One region of the Streptomyces sp. NPDC048590 genome, then DNA from elsewhere that is predicted to be linked to it. Evidence: predicted binding sites of a transcription regulator. Region 1 holds the regulator's gene; the other holds the start of a gene.
What was found. Region 1 encodes HrcA, which represses chaperone genes, less so after heat shock. Its sites were predicted from a motif close to TTNGCACTCNGNNNNNCNGAGTGCNAA; they were not measured.
Positions count from the first base shown of each region.

Region 2: groES (co-chaperone GroES) is a predicted target of HrcA. The motif match lies at 6,049-6,075, and genes of this name have one in related genera.

Region 1 is NZ_JBICWC010000001.1:604,405-612,115, forward strand. Features, by position in the region: gene ACGFNN_RS02490 (ABC transporter substrate-binding protein) at 1-582, opposite strand, end outside; gene ACGFNN_RS02495 (DUF3097 domain-containing protein) at 700-1,518, opposite strand; gene ACGFNN_RS02500 (MBL fold metallo-hydrolase) at 1,544-2,266, opposite strand; gene hrcA (heat-inducible transcriptional repressor HrcA) at 2,431-3,447, shown strand; gene dnaJ (molecular chaperone DnaJ) at 3,448-4,587, shown strand; gene ACGFNN_RS02515 (nitronate monooxygenase) at 4,744-5,817, shown strand; gene ACGFNN_RS02520 (16S rRNA (uracil(1498)-N(3))-methyltransferase) at 5,814-6,557, shown strand; gene ACGFNN_RS02525 (S41 family peptidase) at 6,633-7,711, shown strand, end outside.
Region 2 is NZ_JBICWC010000004.1:223,884-231,594, reverse strand. Features, by position in the region: gene tsaB (tRNA (adenosine(37)-N6)-threonylcarbamoyltransferase complex dimerization subunit type 1 TsaB) at 1-161, shown strand, start outside; gene rimI (ribosomal protein S18-alanine N-acetyltransferase) at 158-646, shown strand; gene tsaD (tRNA (adenosine(37)-N6)-threonylcarbamoyltransferase complex transferase subunit TsaD) at 646-1,758, shown strand; gene ACGFNN_RS13190 (hypothetical protein) at 1,770-2,024, shown strand; gene ACGFNN_RS13185 (VOC family protein) at 2,146-2,613, shown strand; gene ACGFNN_RS13180 (DUF1876 domain-containing protein) at 2,683-2,955, shown strand; gene ACGFNN_RS13175 (hypothetical protein) at 3,012-3,662, shown strand; gene ACGFNN_RS13170 (methyltransferase domain-containing protein) at 3,663-4,886, opposite strand; gene ACGFNN_RS13165 (polysaccharide deacetylase family protein) at 5,010-5,930, shown strand; gene groES (co-chaperone GroES) at 6,230-6,538, shown strand; gene groL (chaperonin GroEL) at 6,641-7,711, shown strand, end outside.

The sequences.
Region 1 (7,711 bases):
GCCGATCTCGCCCAGCAGCACGCTGAGCACGGCGATGAAGACCGCCCCCAGGAAGGTCTCCGGCCGGACCGCGGCGCGCAGCGAGTCCCAGGCGTTGTCCCGCCCCGACCGGCTGGCCCGCCAGCGCAGGTCGCTCAGCTCCTCCAGGATGCGTTCGTCGCGTCCGAGGGCGGTGGGACGGTCCGGCTCCGCCACGACGGCGGCGGTGGCCTGCTCGATGGCGGCCAGCAGCCGGGAGCGCGGAAAGGCGAAGGGCTTGTACTGCGAGGAACCGCGGGTCTCCCAGGGCCGCTCGGTGAGCACGCGGACCGTGGAGAGCGCCGCCTCGTACGGGCTGTCGCCGCGGCCCTGGACCAGCTTCACGGGGACCCGGCGCCCCAGGTTCGCGCGGTGGACCTGGTGGACGATCTGCTCGACCCGGTGGTCGATCTCCGGGGCCGCGTCCGCGTCCTCGGCCTGCGCCACCACCAGGGGCATCACCGGCCGGTTGTCCCGGTACTGGTCGATCAGCTGCTGCATGAGGTGGAAGACCGCGGAGGCCGCCTCGTTCTCCGCGCTTTCCCGCCAGTTGTTCCGCGCCATCCCCCCGTGCCTTCCCTCCGGCCGGTCCTTCGATCACCTCTCAATAACGGATGACACGAGGGCAGCGCAGGTGTTCGAGGGGATCGGTACCGGATCCTCCCCGAACGCGACGGGACATCAGCCTGGAAGCGTGACGAAGTCGATCAATTCCTCCACGCGGCCGAGCAGTTGAGGCTCCAGGTCCTTGTACGAGCTGACCTTGGACAGAATGTGCTGCCAGGCGGCTCCGGTGTTCTCCGGCCAGCCCAGCGACCTGCACACCCCCGTCTTCCAGTCCTGGCCGCGCGGCACGGCCGGCCAGCCGGGGATGCCCACGGACGACGGCTTCACCGCCTCCCAGACGTCGATGAAGGGGTGGCCCACCACCAGGACGTTCCCGTCGGTGACCTGGGCGGCGATCCGGGACTCCTTCGAACCCGGCACCAAGTGGTCGACCAGCACACCCAGCCGGGCGTCCGGGCCCGGCGCGAACTCCCGGACGATCGCCGGCAGGTCGTCGATCCCCTCCAGGTACTCCACCACCACGCCCTCGATGCGCAGGTCGTCGCCCCAGACCCGCTCGACGAGCTCGGCGTCGTGCCGCCCCTCCACGTAGATCCGCCCCGCCCGGGCCACCCGCGCCCGCGCCCCGGGCACCGCCACCGAACCGGACGCGGTGCGGGAGGGCCGGACCGGACCCCCCGCCGACGGGCGGACGAGGGTGACGACCCTGCCCTCCAGCAGGAAGCCACGCGGCTCCATCGGGAACACCCGCAGCTTGCCGAACCGGTCCTCCAGTGTCACCGTCGGCCCCTGGGCCGTCTTCTCGCACCGGATCACCGCCCCGCAGAAGCCGGTGCCGGCCTCCTCCACGACCAGATCGGGTTCGGCGGGGACCTCGGGGACGGGGGCGGACCGCTTCCACGGCGGGGTCAGGTCCGGCTGGTAGCTGCGCATGGCACGACGATAAGCGGACGCCCTTTCACGACACGCCGAACCGGGCGGCCAGCCGGTCGCGCTGGGCCCGCACGAACGCCGCGTCGACCACCGCCCCGTGCCCCGGTACGTACAGCGCGTCCTCGCCGCCCAGCTCCAGCAGACGGTCCAGGGCGGCGGGCCAGTGCGAAGGCACCGCGTCCGGACCCGCCTGCGGCTCGCCGGACTCCTCCACCAGGTCGCCGCAGAGCACCACGACCGGGGAGCCCGGCACCAGCACCGCGAGATCGTGTCCGCTGTGGCCGGGGCCCACATTCGCGAGCAGCACCTGGAGTCCGCCGCCGAGATCCAGGGTCGACTCCCCGCTCACCTGGTGCCGGGGTGCCACCAGGGCGTCCGTGGCCGCCGTGGCGTCCGCCGCACTCATCCCGTGCCTCACCGCGTCCGCCCGCAGCTCCTCCGCGCTCCGCACCAGCAGGTCCGCGGTGCCGACGGCTCCGTGGACGGCCGCTCCGGAGAAGGCCGCGGTGCCGAGCACATGGTCGAAGTGCGGATGACTCAGTGCGATATGTGTCACCCTCCGGCCCAGCAGCGCCTCCGCCTGGGTCCTCAGCTCGACACCCTCCCGGAGCGTCGAACCGGTGTCGTAGAGCAGCGCTCCGTCCTGCCCCGCCACCAGCGCGACGGTGGCGTCCCAGACGGGAAGGCGCCGCCGGCCCGCACTGTGGCCCAACCGCTCCCAGCCGAACTCTTCCCAAGAGACATGCATACGGCGACGCTATCGGCAACGACCTGCACAGTCCCCCGACGGCATGGCCGGTCGCCCTTGCCCCGGGGCCACCCCGCCCCCGTACACTGACCGGGGGATTGCTGGCACTCGAACGCACAGAGTGCCAGGCAGAAGCCGAAGAACCACAGCTGGAGGTGTGCGCGGTGCTCAGTGAACGCAGACTCGAAGTGCTGCGCGCCATCGTCCAGGACTATGTCGGCACCGAGGAGCCCGTCGGCTCCAAGGCGCTCACCGAGCGGCACAGCCTCGGGGTCTCCCCTGCGACCGTGCGCAACGACATGGCCGTGCTGGAGGACGAGGGTTTCATCGCCCAGCCGCACACGAGTGCCGGGCGTATTCCGACGGACAAGGGCTACCGTCTCTTCGTCGACAAGCTCGCGGGCGTCAAGCCCCTGTCGTCGCCGGAGCGCCGGGCCATCCAGAACTTCCTCGACGGCGCGGTCGACCTCGACGACGTCGTGGGCCGCACGGTCAGGTTGCTCGCGCAGCTGACCCGGCAGGTCGCCGTCGTGCAGTACCCCTCGCTGACGCGCTCGACCGTCCGGCACGTGGAGCTGCTGTCGCTGGCCCCGGCCAGGCTGATGCTCGTGCTGATCACGGACACGGGCCGTGTCGAACAGCGTATGATCGACTGTCCCGCACCGTTCGGTGACACCTCGCTCGCCGATCTGAGGGCCCGGCTCAACAGCCGGGTCGTCGGACGACGTTTCGCGGACGTCCCGCGTCTGGTGCAGGATCTGCCGGAGTCCTTCGAGACCGAGGACCGGGGCACCGTGTCGACGGTGCTCTCCGTCCTCCTCGAGACCCTGGTCGAAGAGACGGAGGAGCGGCTGATCATCGGCGGCACCTCCAACCTCACCCGCTTCGGGCACGACTTCCCTGTGATGATCCGGCCGGTGCTGGAGGCACTGGAGGAGCAGGTCGTGCTTCTGAAGCTGCTCGGTGAGGCGACGGATTCAGGCATGACCGTACGGATCGGGCACGAGAACGCCCACGAGGGCCTCAACTCCACGTCCGTCGTCGCGGTCGGCTACGGTTCGGGCGACGAGGCAGTCGCCAAACTCGGCGTGGTCGGACCGACCCGCATGGACTACCCCGGAACGATGGGAGCGGTACGCGCAGTGGCACGTTACGTCGGACAGATCCTGGCGGAGTCGTAAGTGGCCACGGACTACTACGCCGTACTCGGCGTGCGCCGCGACGCATCTCAGGACGAGATCAAGAAGGCATTCCGTCGGCTCGCCCGCGAGCTGCACCCGGATGTCAACCCTGATCCGAAGACCCAGGAGCGGTTCAAGGAGATCAACGCCGCTTACGAGGTGCTCTCGGACCCGCAGAAGAAGCAGGTCTACGACCTCGGCGGCGACCCGCTGTCCGCCTCGGGCGGTGGCGGTGGCGCGGGAGGCTTCGGGGCCGGCGGCTTCGGGAACTTCAGCGACATCATGGACGCGTTCTTCGGCACGGCGTCGCAGCGGGGCCCCCGTTCGCGCACCCGGCGCGGCCAGGACGCGATGATCCGCCTGGAGATCGACCTCTCGGAAGCCGCCTTCGGCACGACCAAGGACATCCAGGTCGACACCGCCGTCGTCTGCAACACCTGCAGCGGCGAGGGCGCGGCCCCCGGCACCTCCGCGCAGACCTGTGACATGTGCCGCGGCCGCGGTGAGGTCTCCCAGGTCACCAGGTCGTTCCTCGGCCAGGTCATGACCTCGCGTCCCTGCCCGCAGTGCCAGGGCTTCGGCACGGTCGTGCCGACCCCGTGTCCCGAGTGCGCCGGCGACGGACGCATCCGCTCGCGGCGCACCCTCACCGTGAAGATCCCGGCCGGTGTCGACAACGGCACCCGGATCCAGCTCGCGGGCGAGGGCGAGGTCGGTCCCGGCGGCGGGCCCGCCGGTGATCTCTACGTGGAGATCCACGAGCTCCCGCACGCCGTGTTCCAGCGGCGCGGTGACGACCTGCACTGCACGGTCACCATCCCGATGACGGCGGCGGCGCTCGGCACCCAGGTGCCACTGGAGACACTCGACGGCCTCGAGGAGATCGACATCCGGCCGGGCACCCAGTCGGGGCAGTCGGTCCCGCTGCACGGGCGCGGCATCACGCACCTGCGCGGCAACGGACGCGGTGACCTCATCGTGCACGTCGAGGTCACGACCCCGACGAAGCTCGACCCCGAACAGGAGCGCCTTCTGCGGGAGCTGGCCCAGATGCGCGGGGAGGAGCGGCCCACCGGGCAGTTCCAGCCCGGTCAGCAGGGGCTGTTCTCCCGTCTGAAGGACGCCTTCAACGGCCGCTGAACCCCGTCACGACGCCGCCCGCCGGTCCCTTACCGGCGGGCGGCGCTCTGCGTCCACCGGTCCTCCCCGGCAGGTGGCGCGGGTGTGCGGGCGGGTCCGTCCACCGTGTGAAACGGCAGATTCGGCACGATCCGCCGGACGTGGCACGATGCGCTCATGTCCTTGGCGCTGACCGGTCTCTGCCGGTACCCGATCGTGCAGGCCCCCATGGCCGGCGGGGTCTCCGGGCCGGAGCTGGCCGCCGCCGTGACCGAGGCCGGCGGGATCGGCTTCCTCGCCGCCGGCTACAAGACGGCCGACGGGATGTACGACGAGGTGGAACGCCTCAGGAGGGCGACCGGCGGCCCCTTCGGCGTCAACCTGTTCATGCCGCAGCCCCTGGTCGCCGACCCGGGCGCCGTCGAGATCTACCGCGACCAGCTCGCCGGTGAGGCGGCCTGGTACGAGACCCCGCTCGGGGTACCGGACGAGCGGGGCGACGACGGCTACGAGGCCAAGGTCGCGATCCTGCTCGAAGAACCCGTACCCGTGGTGTCCTTCACCTTCGGCTGCCCCGCCCGTGAGGTCCTCGACGCCTTCGCCGCCGCCGGGACCCTCACCGTCGTCACCGTCACCACGCCCCAGGAGGCGCGGAACGCCAGCTGGGCCGGGGCCGGCGCGCTCTGCGTGCAGGGCACCGAGGCGGGCGGCCACCAGTCCACGCACCGCGACGACCCGCAGGGCGGGCTCGCCGGCACGGGGCTGCTCTCCCTGATCGCCGAGGTCCGCGCCTCGGTGGACCTCCCGCTGATCGCGGCCGGAGGGCTGATGCGCGGCTCGCAGATCACCGCGGTCCTGGCGTCCGGCGCCGACGCCGCGCAGCTCGGTACGGCGTTCCTGCCGTGCCCGGAGTCCGGCGCGCACCCGCTGCACAAGCGGGCGCTGACCGACCCGCTGTTCGTGACCACCGCGCTGACCCGGGCGTTCTCCGGCCGGCCCGCGCGCGGGCTCGTCAACCGCTTCGTCCGGGAGCACGGTCCGTACGCCCCCGCCGCCTACCCGCAGGTCCACCAGATCACCGGCGGACTGCGCAGGGCCGCCGCCGCGGCCGGTGACGCCCAGGGCATGGCGCTCTGGGCCGGTCAGGGGCACCGCCTGGCACGGGAGCTGCCCGCCGGTGAACTCGTCGGTCTGCTCGCCGCAGAGATGGAAGCCGCGCGCGCGGCCGTGAGCGTGAGGAGTGCCCAGTGACGGCACCGGTCTTCGTCGTCGAACAGCTGCCCGTCGGGCCGGAGTTCGTCCTGGAGGGTCCCGAGGGGCGGCACGCCGTGTCGGTGAAACGGCTGAACCCGGGAGAGGACGTCGTCCTCACCGACGGCCGGGGCCACTGGGCGGAAGCCGTCGTAAGGGCCGCCGAGGGCAAGGACCGGCTCGTCGTCGGTCTGGGGGAGCTCCGCGAGGAACCGGCGCCCGCCCCCTTCATCACCGTCCTCCAGGCGCTGCCCAAGGGCGACCGCGGTGAACTTGCCGTGGAGACCATGACCGAGACGGGCGTCGACGCGATCGTGCCCTGGCAGGCCTCGCGCTGCATCACCCAGTGGAAGGGCGATCGCGGCCTCAAGTCCCTGGCCAAGTGGCGGAACACGGCCCGTGAGGCGGGGAAGCAGTCGCGCCGGGTGCGCTTCCCCGAGGTGGCCGACGCGATGACGACCAAACAGGCCGCCAGGCTGCTGGCGACGGCCGACCTCGCCGTGGTCCTGCACGAGGACCGCGACCACGACAGCGAGCCACTGGCCACCGTGCCCCTGCCGGAGGCCGGCACCATCGTGCTCGTCGTCGGCCCGGAAGGCGGTGTGTCGCCGGATGAACTCGCCACCTTCGCCGCCGCCGGCGCCCGGACCTGCCGACTGGGGCCGACCGTACTGCGCACCTCCACCGCGGGCACGGCGGCGACGGCCCTGCTGCTGGGGCGCACCGGCCGCTGGTCCTGAGGGCAGGGCTTCTCCGTACGGCGAACTCCGGCCAACTCACGCCCCTGCCGCGGGGCGCGGGCCTAGGCTGATCACGTGACACAGCCTTCCTACCTCCGGTATCCCCATGTCCAGGGCGACTTGATCGCCTTCACCGCAGAGGACGATGTCTGGCTGGCGCCGCTCGACGGCGGCCGGGCATGGCGCGTGAGCGCCGACAACCGACCCGTCACCCAGCCACGGATATCGCCGGACGGCAGCCTCGTCGCCTGGACGTCCAGGCGGGACGGCGCCCCCGAGGTGCATCTCGCGCCCGTCGACGGCGGGCCTTCCAGGAAGCTGACCCACTGGGGGGACGCGCGCACCTCCGTACGCGGCTGGACACCCGAGGGCGAGGTGCTGGTGATCAGCACCCAGGGGCAGGTCTCGCTGCGGCGGAGCTGGGCCCGCGCCGTCCCCGTCGACGGCGGGCCCGCCCGCACCCTGCCCTACGGGCCCGTCGGCTCCCTCGCGTACGGACCAGGCCGGCGGGTGCTGCTGCTCTCGGCCGGCATGGGACGTGAGGCCGCGGCGTGGAAGCGCTACCGCGGCGGAACCGCGGGCAAGCTCTGGATCGCCGCGACGGACCGTCCGGACGGCGCCCCGGAGGAGTTCAGCCGCGTCCACGAGGATCTCGACGGCAACATCGAATGCCCCATGTGGGCCGGTGAGCGCATCGCCTTCCTCAGCGACCACGAAGGCGTCGGCGCCGTCTACTCCTCCCTCCCCGACGGCACGGACCTGCGCCGCCACACCGGCACCGACGGCTTCTACGCCCGGCACGCCACCACCGACGGAACACGGATCTGCTACGCCCAGGCAGGCGAACTGTGGGTCCTGGACAGCCTGGAGAGCGACCGGCCCCGGCGGCTGGACGTCCGCCTCGGAGGCCAGCGCACCGACCTGCAGCCGTACTCCGTGCACGCGAGCGGTCACTCCTGCAGCGCCTCGCCCGACCGCACCGGCCGCGGCAGCGCGATCGGGTCCCGGGGCGCCGTCCACTGGGTCACCCACCGCGAGGGACCCGCGCGGACGCTCGCCGCCGAACCCGGCGTACGGGCCAGGCTCCCGCGGGCCTTCCAGGCCGGCGGTGACCAGCACGTCGTCTGGGTCACCGACGCCGAGGGCGAGGACGC
Region 2 (7,711 bases), on a different contig from region 1:
CGGACGCCCGGGGGCCGGAGCACGTCTCGGCGGGCGCGCTCGCCGACCTGGCCGCCGAACGCCTGGCCTCGGGTGCCGCTCTGCTGCCGCCGCAGCCGCTCTACCTGCGCAGGCCCGACGCCCAGGTCCCCAAGAACTACAAGGTGGTCACCCCCAAGTGACCACCGCGACCGCTGTGCTCCGCGAGATGCGCTGGTGGGACATCGAGCCGGTGCTGGAACTCGAACACGAGCTCTTCCCGGACGACGCGTGGTCGTCCGGCATGTTCTGGTCCGAGCTCGCGCACGCCCGGGGGCCCCGGGCCACCCACCGCTACGTCGTCGCCGAGGACCCCGACGGCCGCGTCGTCGGGTACGCGGGCCTCGCCTCGGCCGGCGACCTCGCCGACGTCCAGACGATCGCGGTGAGCCGGTCCCACTGGGGCGGCGGACTCGGATCCGAACTCCTGACCGACCTCCTCAGGCACGCCACCGCCTTCGAGTGCGCCGCCGTGCTGCTGGAGGTCCGCGTCGACAACACACGCGCGCAGAAGCTCTACGAACGCTTCGGCTTCGAACCCATCGGCTTCCGCCGGGGCTACTACCAGCCGGGGAACATCGACGCACTCGTCATGCGCCTGACCGTACAAGGAACAGAGACAGACTGATGGCTGACGAACCGCTCGTACTCGGTATCGAGACCTCCTGCGACGAGACCGGCGTCGGCATCGTGCGGGGCACGACGCTGCTCGCCGACGCCGTCGCGTCCAGCGTGGACACCCACGCCCGCTTCGGCGGTGTCGTCCCGGAGATCGCCTCCCGGGCGCATCTGGAGGCGATGGTCCCCACCATCGAACGCGCACTCAAGGACGCCGGGATCAGCGCCCGCGACCTCGACGGCATCGCGGTCACCGCCGGTCCCGGGCTCGCGGGCGCGCTGCTCGTCGGCGTCTCGGCCGCCAAGGCGTACGCGTACGCCCTGAACAAGCCGCTGTACGGGGTGAACCACCTGGCCTCCCACATCTGCGTGGACCAGCTGGAGCACGGCCCGCTGCCCGAGCCGACGATGGCGCTCCTGGTGAGCGGCGGGCACTCCTCGCTGCTGCTGGCCCCCGACATCACCAACGACGTACGGCCGCTGGGCGCGACCATCGACGACGCGGCGGGCGAGGCCTTCGACAAGATCGCCCGGGTGCTGGACCTCGGCTTCCCCGGTGGTCCCGTCATCGACCGGCTGGCCAGGGAGGGTGACCCCAAGGCCATCGCGTTCCCGCGCGGACTGACCGGCTCGCGCGATCCCGCCTACGACTTCTCCTTCTCCGGCCTGAAGACGTCGGTGGCCCGCTGGATCGAGGCCAAGCGCGCGTCCGGCGAGGACGTCCCCGTACGGGACGTGGCGGCCTCGTTCCAGGAGGCGGTGGTGGACGTGCTGACCCGCAAGGCGGTCCGTGCCTGCAAGGACGAGGGCGTCGACCACCTGATGATCGGTGGCGGAGTGGCCGCCAACTCGCGGTTGCGCGCCCTCGCCGAGGAGCGGTGCGAGCGCGCCGGGATCCGGCTGCGGGTCCCCAGGCCGAAACTCTGCACGGACAACGGCGCCATGGTCGCCGCGCTCGGCGCCGAGATGGTCGCCCGCAACCGGCCGGTGTCCGACCTCGGCCTCTCGGCGGACTCCTCGCTGCCGGTCACCGAGACCCATGTGCCGGGGGCCCACGGCCACGGGCACACGCACAGTCACGACCATGTGCACGAGATCAGCAAGGGGAACCTCTACTCGTGAGCGTCGCCCTGATGTGGGAGGCCCGCGCGGCACAGGGCCGCGGCGCGGAGCTGCTGGAGTGGGCCGCCGCGCGGGCCGGGGAGCTGACTCCGGAACCGCTCCGCGGCGAACTGCTGCGAGCCCCCCAGGACCGGGTGCTCGTCCTGACCTGGTGGGACGCGGCCTACGACGCCGACCTGCCGGAGCTCCCGGAACCGGAGGCGGGGCTCACCACCCGGCCGGTCCACCGGTGGCGCTTCGAGTCCCTCGGCCCGACGGGCGGCTGACGCCCGGACCCCGTCCGCGAGCCCGTCCCCGCGTGTTCCGATGAGTTCCCGGGGCGGGGCCGGTCTACCTTGCACGCGGACGGCGCGATCCGAGGCCGCCTTCCGAGGCGAGGAGAAGACCATGCAGAAGATCAAGCCCTGTCTCTGGTTCGACGACAAGGCGCGGGAGGCCGCGGAGTTCTACGTCTCGGTCTTCGGCGGTGACTCGCGCATCGTGGAGATCACCCACAACTCCGACGCGGCGCCCGGCGAGACCGGCTCGGTCCTGACGGTGGACTTCGTGCTCGCCGGACAGGAGTACATCGGCCTCAACGGCGGGCCGCACTTCACCTTCAGCGAGGCGGTCTCGCTCAGCGTGGACTGCGCGGACCAGGCGGAGGTCGACAGGCTGTGGGAGGCGCTGACCGCGGACGGCGGCGAGGAGAGCATGTGCGGGTGGCTCAAGGACAGGTACGGGCTGTCCTGGCAGATCGTCCCGCGGGCGCTGCCCGAGCTGATCGGCGGCAGCGACCGCGCGCGTGCGGACCGGGTGATGAAGGCGATGATGGGGATGCGGAAGCTCGACGTGAAGGCGCTGCGGGAGGCCTGAGCGTACGCCGTGCGTGGCGCGGGGAACGGGCGCACCCTGGAGTGAGGGGAACTCCCGGAGGTGACCGTGATGATGGAGACGACCGTCGGATGGCATGTCGAGCTGGAATTCGAGGAGGACGCCCACCGCACCCGCGCCGCGGCCCTCGTGAGACTCGGTGACGGGTCCGAGGTGCGGGCCCACGGGTATGCCAGCCGCCACCCCTCCGACGCGCAACAGGCGCGTGTGGGCGAGGAGATCGCCGGTGCCCGCGCGCTCAACGAACTCGCGATGAAACTGCTCACCAAGGCGCACGACGAGATCGACGAGGCGTCCGGCCGGACGTCCTATCCGCTGACCTGACGGCCGGCCGGGACCCAACTGGCCCGGTGTGGCGGGGAGTCGGTAATGTCCGGCCCATGTCACGCCGTGCACCGCTGCCGCCCCCGCCTCCGCCCGTGGAGATACGGTCCTGGCCGGACCGGGGCGCGCTGCTGCGGGACCGTGCACTGGTCCTCTCCGAGCTGACCAGGATGTTCATGGGGCCCGGCCGCCTCGGTGTGCTGTGGATGTGGGCCGGCGTCGCCGCGTTCGGCTGGTCCCTGGTGGCGGTCGGAATCGCCTCCTTCGAGGAGGCGGCGGACCCCTTCTCCCGGCTCCTCGGCGCAGTGTTCCTGGCCGTCGGCGCGGCGGTGATCATCCCGGCGGTGGCCTTCGTCGCCGTGGGCGCAGCCAGGGACGTGCGGGTCCACCGGCTTCTCGTGCGGTGGGGCGGGCTGGACCGTGATCCGGCGGGAGACCTAGCCCTGCGGATGCCGCGGGTGGCCCTCACCTGGCTGACGGCGTCGGCCGTGCTCTGCGCGGTGGGTCTCTTCCTCTGCTTCGCCGTACCGGCGAAGGCCCGGGCGGGCGAGGACACCTACGCCGAGGTGGCCTGGATGATGGGGCTCGGTTTCCTGGCGTGGCTGACCGGGCTGACCGGGCTCGTCAAGGCCCGCGCTCACCGCCGCTGGGTGGTCCGGGTGCTCTCCGGGGTACCCGCGCGGCCACTGCTCTCCGTGGACGGCTGATCAGGGGCGCTTCAGCGGCCTGCCGATCAGCATCGTGGGGGCGCCGGCCACCCGGGTGAGGAAGACGGTCGCCGAGTGCGGACCCTGGAGCTTCATCTTCCGGCGCAGTTCCTCCGGTTCGACGGCCGAGCCGCGCTTCTTGACGGTCAGCACGCCCACCTGGCGCTCCCTCAGCAGCGCCTTCAGCTTCTTCATGTTGAAGGGGAGCTGGTCGGTGATCTCGTAACCGGCGACCGCCTCCGAGGCGTACGGGGTGTCGCCCGTGACGTACGCGATCGTCTCGTCGACGAGCCTTCCCCCGCACTCGTCGACGATCCTGGCGACGAGATGAGCCCGGATCACGGCGCCGTCCGGCTCGTACAGATACCGGCCGACGGGTCCGACCGGCGGCGCGGGGAGCGGGGCGCCGGAGACGAGCGTCGTGCGGGACGGCAGCAGGGTGGCCCGGTAGCCGCCGGGCGTGAAGCCCTCGCCGAACCAGAGCACGGCCTCCTTCACATCGCCGCCGTCCGAGATCCACTCCGCCTCGGCCCGGGGATCGATCGCCTCGTGCGGCACACCGGGGGCGATCTTCAGCGCGGCGCGCGGAGCCTTGAGCGCGGCGTCCGTGGCCCAGGAGAGCGGCGGTGAATAGGCTTCCGGGTCGAAGATCCTTCCCCGCCCGCCGCGTCGCGCGGGGTCGACGAAGACCGCGTCGTACGCCGATGTGCCGGTCTCCGTGACGTCCGCGCACCGCACCTCGATCAGGTCCTGGAGGCCGAGCGCCTCGGCGTTGGCACGGGCGACCTCGGCGGTCAGCGGATCGCGGTCCACGGCCAGTACGGCGATGCCCGCCCTGGCCAGGGCGATCGCGTCGCCGCCGATGCCGCAGCAGAGGTCGGCCACGCTCCGTACGCCGAGCTCGGCGAACCGTCCCGCGCGGTAGGCGGCGACGGAGGTGCGGGTGGCCTGTTCCACGCCGTCGGGGGTGAAGAACATGCGGTAGGCGTCCTCCGGCCCGAACTTCGCGACCGCCCGCTGACGCAGCCGCGCCTGCGTCAGCGCCGCCGACACGAGCGCGGCGGGGTGCGACCGCCGCAACCGGGTCGCGGTCGCCAGTTCCCGTGCGGGGTCGTGGTCGCGCAGCTCGTCCAGGAGCGCCGCGCCCTCGGGGGTGCGGAGCGCCGCGAAGACGGCGAGCGGGTCGGCGGGGTCGGCCTGGCCGTGAGGGGGGAGGGCGTTCACCGGTCCATTGTGAGCCAGCCGGGGGACCCGGCGGGTCCGCCGGAGGTGTCTCCGGAGGTGCCGGGCGCGCCGGTGGCAGGATGCGGCGCCATGCAGCTAGTACGACAAAAGGAAAAATCCGCCATGAAGCGGAGCAAGCCGGTTCGTGCGGTGCTGGCCGCCATGCTGGTCGCCGCCGTCGCCTCCGGGTGTGCCGACGGGGTCGACGGCACGGCCGCCGGGAGCGGCGCCCGCGAGAAGGCGGACATCGGGCAGCAGGGCCCCGCGGCCGCCCCCGCCGGCCCGGTCGCCGCGGCCGAGGCGCGCGTCGAACGGCTCAGGAAGCAGCACGCCGCGCGGGTCGCCGCCGCGCGGAAGTGGGGCCTCGCGAAGACCCCGCTGGCTGCTCCGGAGCCGCCCGCCGAGAAGCCCCGCATCACCACCCGCAAGGGGTTCGAGGTGGAAGGAGGGGAGGACCTGCCGCCGGTCTTCACCACGGTGCCGACCAAGGAGCGCGTCGTCTTCCTGACGATGGACGACGGGGCCGAGAAGGACCCCGAACTGCTGAAGATGATGACGGAGCTGAACATCCCGTACAGCGCCTTCCTCAGCGACTACGTCACCAGCGACGACTACGGCTACTTCAAGGACATGCAGGCCCGCGGGGTCACCCTCAACAACCACACCCTCAACCACCGCTACCTCCCGGGGCTCTCGGCGTCCGAGCAGAAGCGGGAGATCTGCGGCGAGCAGGACAAGCTGGAGAAGTACTTCGGGAAGCGGCCCACCCTCTTCAGGCCGCCGTACGGGAACTACAACGGCGACACCCTGCGTGTCGCCAAGTCCTGCGGCATCAAGGCGGTGCCGCTGTGGGCCGCCGAGGCGTTCCCCGACCACATGGAGTGGCGCGAGACCGATCAGGACCTGCATCCCGGAGACATCATCCTCACCCACTTCAGGGGCGAGGAGGACTGGGAGGGTTCCATGGCCGACATGGTCCGGCAGGTCATGAAGACGGTCACGGACAAGGGGTACGCGGTCGCCAGGCTGGAGGACTACGTCTGAGGTCGTGCGGGCACGCCCGGAAGAGGGCCGTGCCGGGTGTCTGTGGGGCGGGCCGCGCGGCGGTCCGCCCCACAGACGTGAGGACACCGGGCCCGTGGCGCCACGCGAGGGTGGTGAATTGGCACTCCGCTTGACCGAGTGCTAATCGCGGTCATAGTCTCAGGTCTGGCACTCCCCGAGGGAGAGTGCCAGCACAGCCGCGCGACAGGGCAGGTCCGGCACCCGCGACGACGGATCCACCTGGTCGCCACCCACAGACTGTTAAACCCCGTGAGATCTCCGAAGGGGGAGACCGGATCGTGTCGACCACCAGCTCCAAGGTTGCGATCAAGCCGCTCGAGGACCGCATTGTGGTCCAGCCGCTCGACGCCGAGCAGACCACGGCTTCCGGCCTGGTCATTCCGGACACCGCCAAGGAGAAGCCCCAGGAGGGCGTCGTCCTGGCCGTGGGCCCGGGCCGCTTCGAGAACGGCGAGCGCCTTCCGCTCGACGTCAAGACCGGCGATGTCGTGCTGTACAGCAAGTACGGCGGCACCGAGGTGAAGTACAACGGCGAGGAGTACCTCGTCCTCTCGGCGCGCGACGTGCTCGCGATCGTCGAGAAGTAATTCACCCACGTTTGCTTCTGTTCTGCGCCCCTGGCCCCCAGCGAAATCAACTAGCCGGGCGGCGAGGGGCGCAGTTCGTTTTGAGAGGGAAGAACACAGCCCATGGCGAAGATTCTGAAGTTCGACGAGGACGCCCGTCGCGCCCTTGAGCGCGGCGTCAACAAGCTTGCCGACACGGTGAAGGTGACGATCGGCCCCAAGGGCCGCAACGTCGTCATCGACAAGAAGTTCGGCGCCCCCACCATCACCAACGACGGTGTCACCATCGCGCGCGAGGTCGAGCTCGACGACCCGTACGAGAACCTCGGTGCCCAGCTGGTGAAGGAGGTCGCCACCAAGACCAACGACGTCGCGGGTGACGGCACCACCACCGCCACCGTGCTCGCCCAGGCCCTCGTCCGCGAAGGCCTGCGCAACGTCGCCGCGGGTGCTTCCCCGGCCGCCCTGAAGAAGGGCATCGACGCCGCCGTGAAGGCCGTCTCCGAGGAACTCCTCGCGAGCGCCCGCCCGATCGAGGACAAGGCCGACATCGCCGCCGTGGCCGCGCTCTCCGCGCAGGACCCGCAGGTCGGCGAGCTCATCGCGGACGCGATGGACAAGGTCGGCAAGGACGGTGTCATCACCGTCGAGGAGTCCAACACCTTCGGTCTGGACCTTGAGTTCACCGAGGGCATGGCCTTCGACAAGGGTTACCTGTCCCCGTACATGGTGACCGACCAGGAGCGTATGGAGGCCGTCCTCGACGACCCGTACATCCTGATCCACCAGGGCAAGATCGGCTCCATCCAGGAGCTGCTCCCGCTGCTGGAGAAGGTCATCCAGGCGGGTGGCTCGAAGCCGCTGCTCATCATCGCCGAGGACGTCGAGGGCGAGGCGCTCTCCACCCTCGTCGTCAACAAGATCCGTGGCACCTTCAACGCCGTCGCGGTGAAGGCCCCCGGCTTCGGTGACCGCCGCAAGGCCATGCTCGGCGACATCGCCACCCTCACCGGTGCGACCGTCATCGCCGAGGAGGTCGGCCTCAAGCTCGACCAGGCCGGTCTGGACGTGCTGGGCACCGCCCGTCGCGTGACCGTCTCCAAGGACGACACCACCATCGTCGACGGCGGCGGCGACTCCGCCGACGTCAAGGGCCGGGTCAACCAGATCAAGGCCGAGATCGAGGCCACGGAC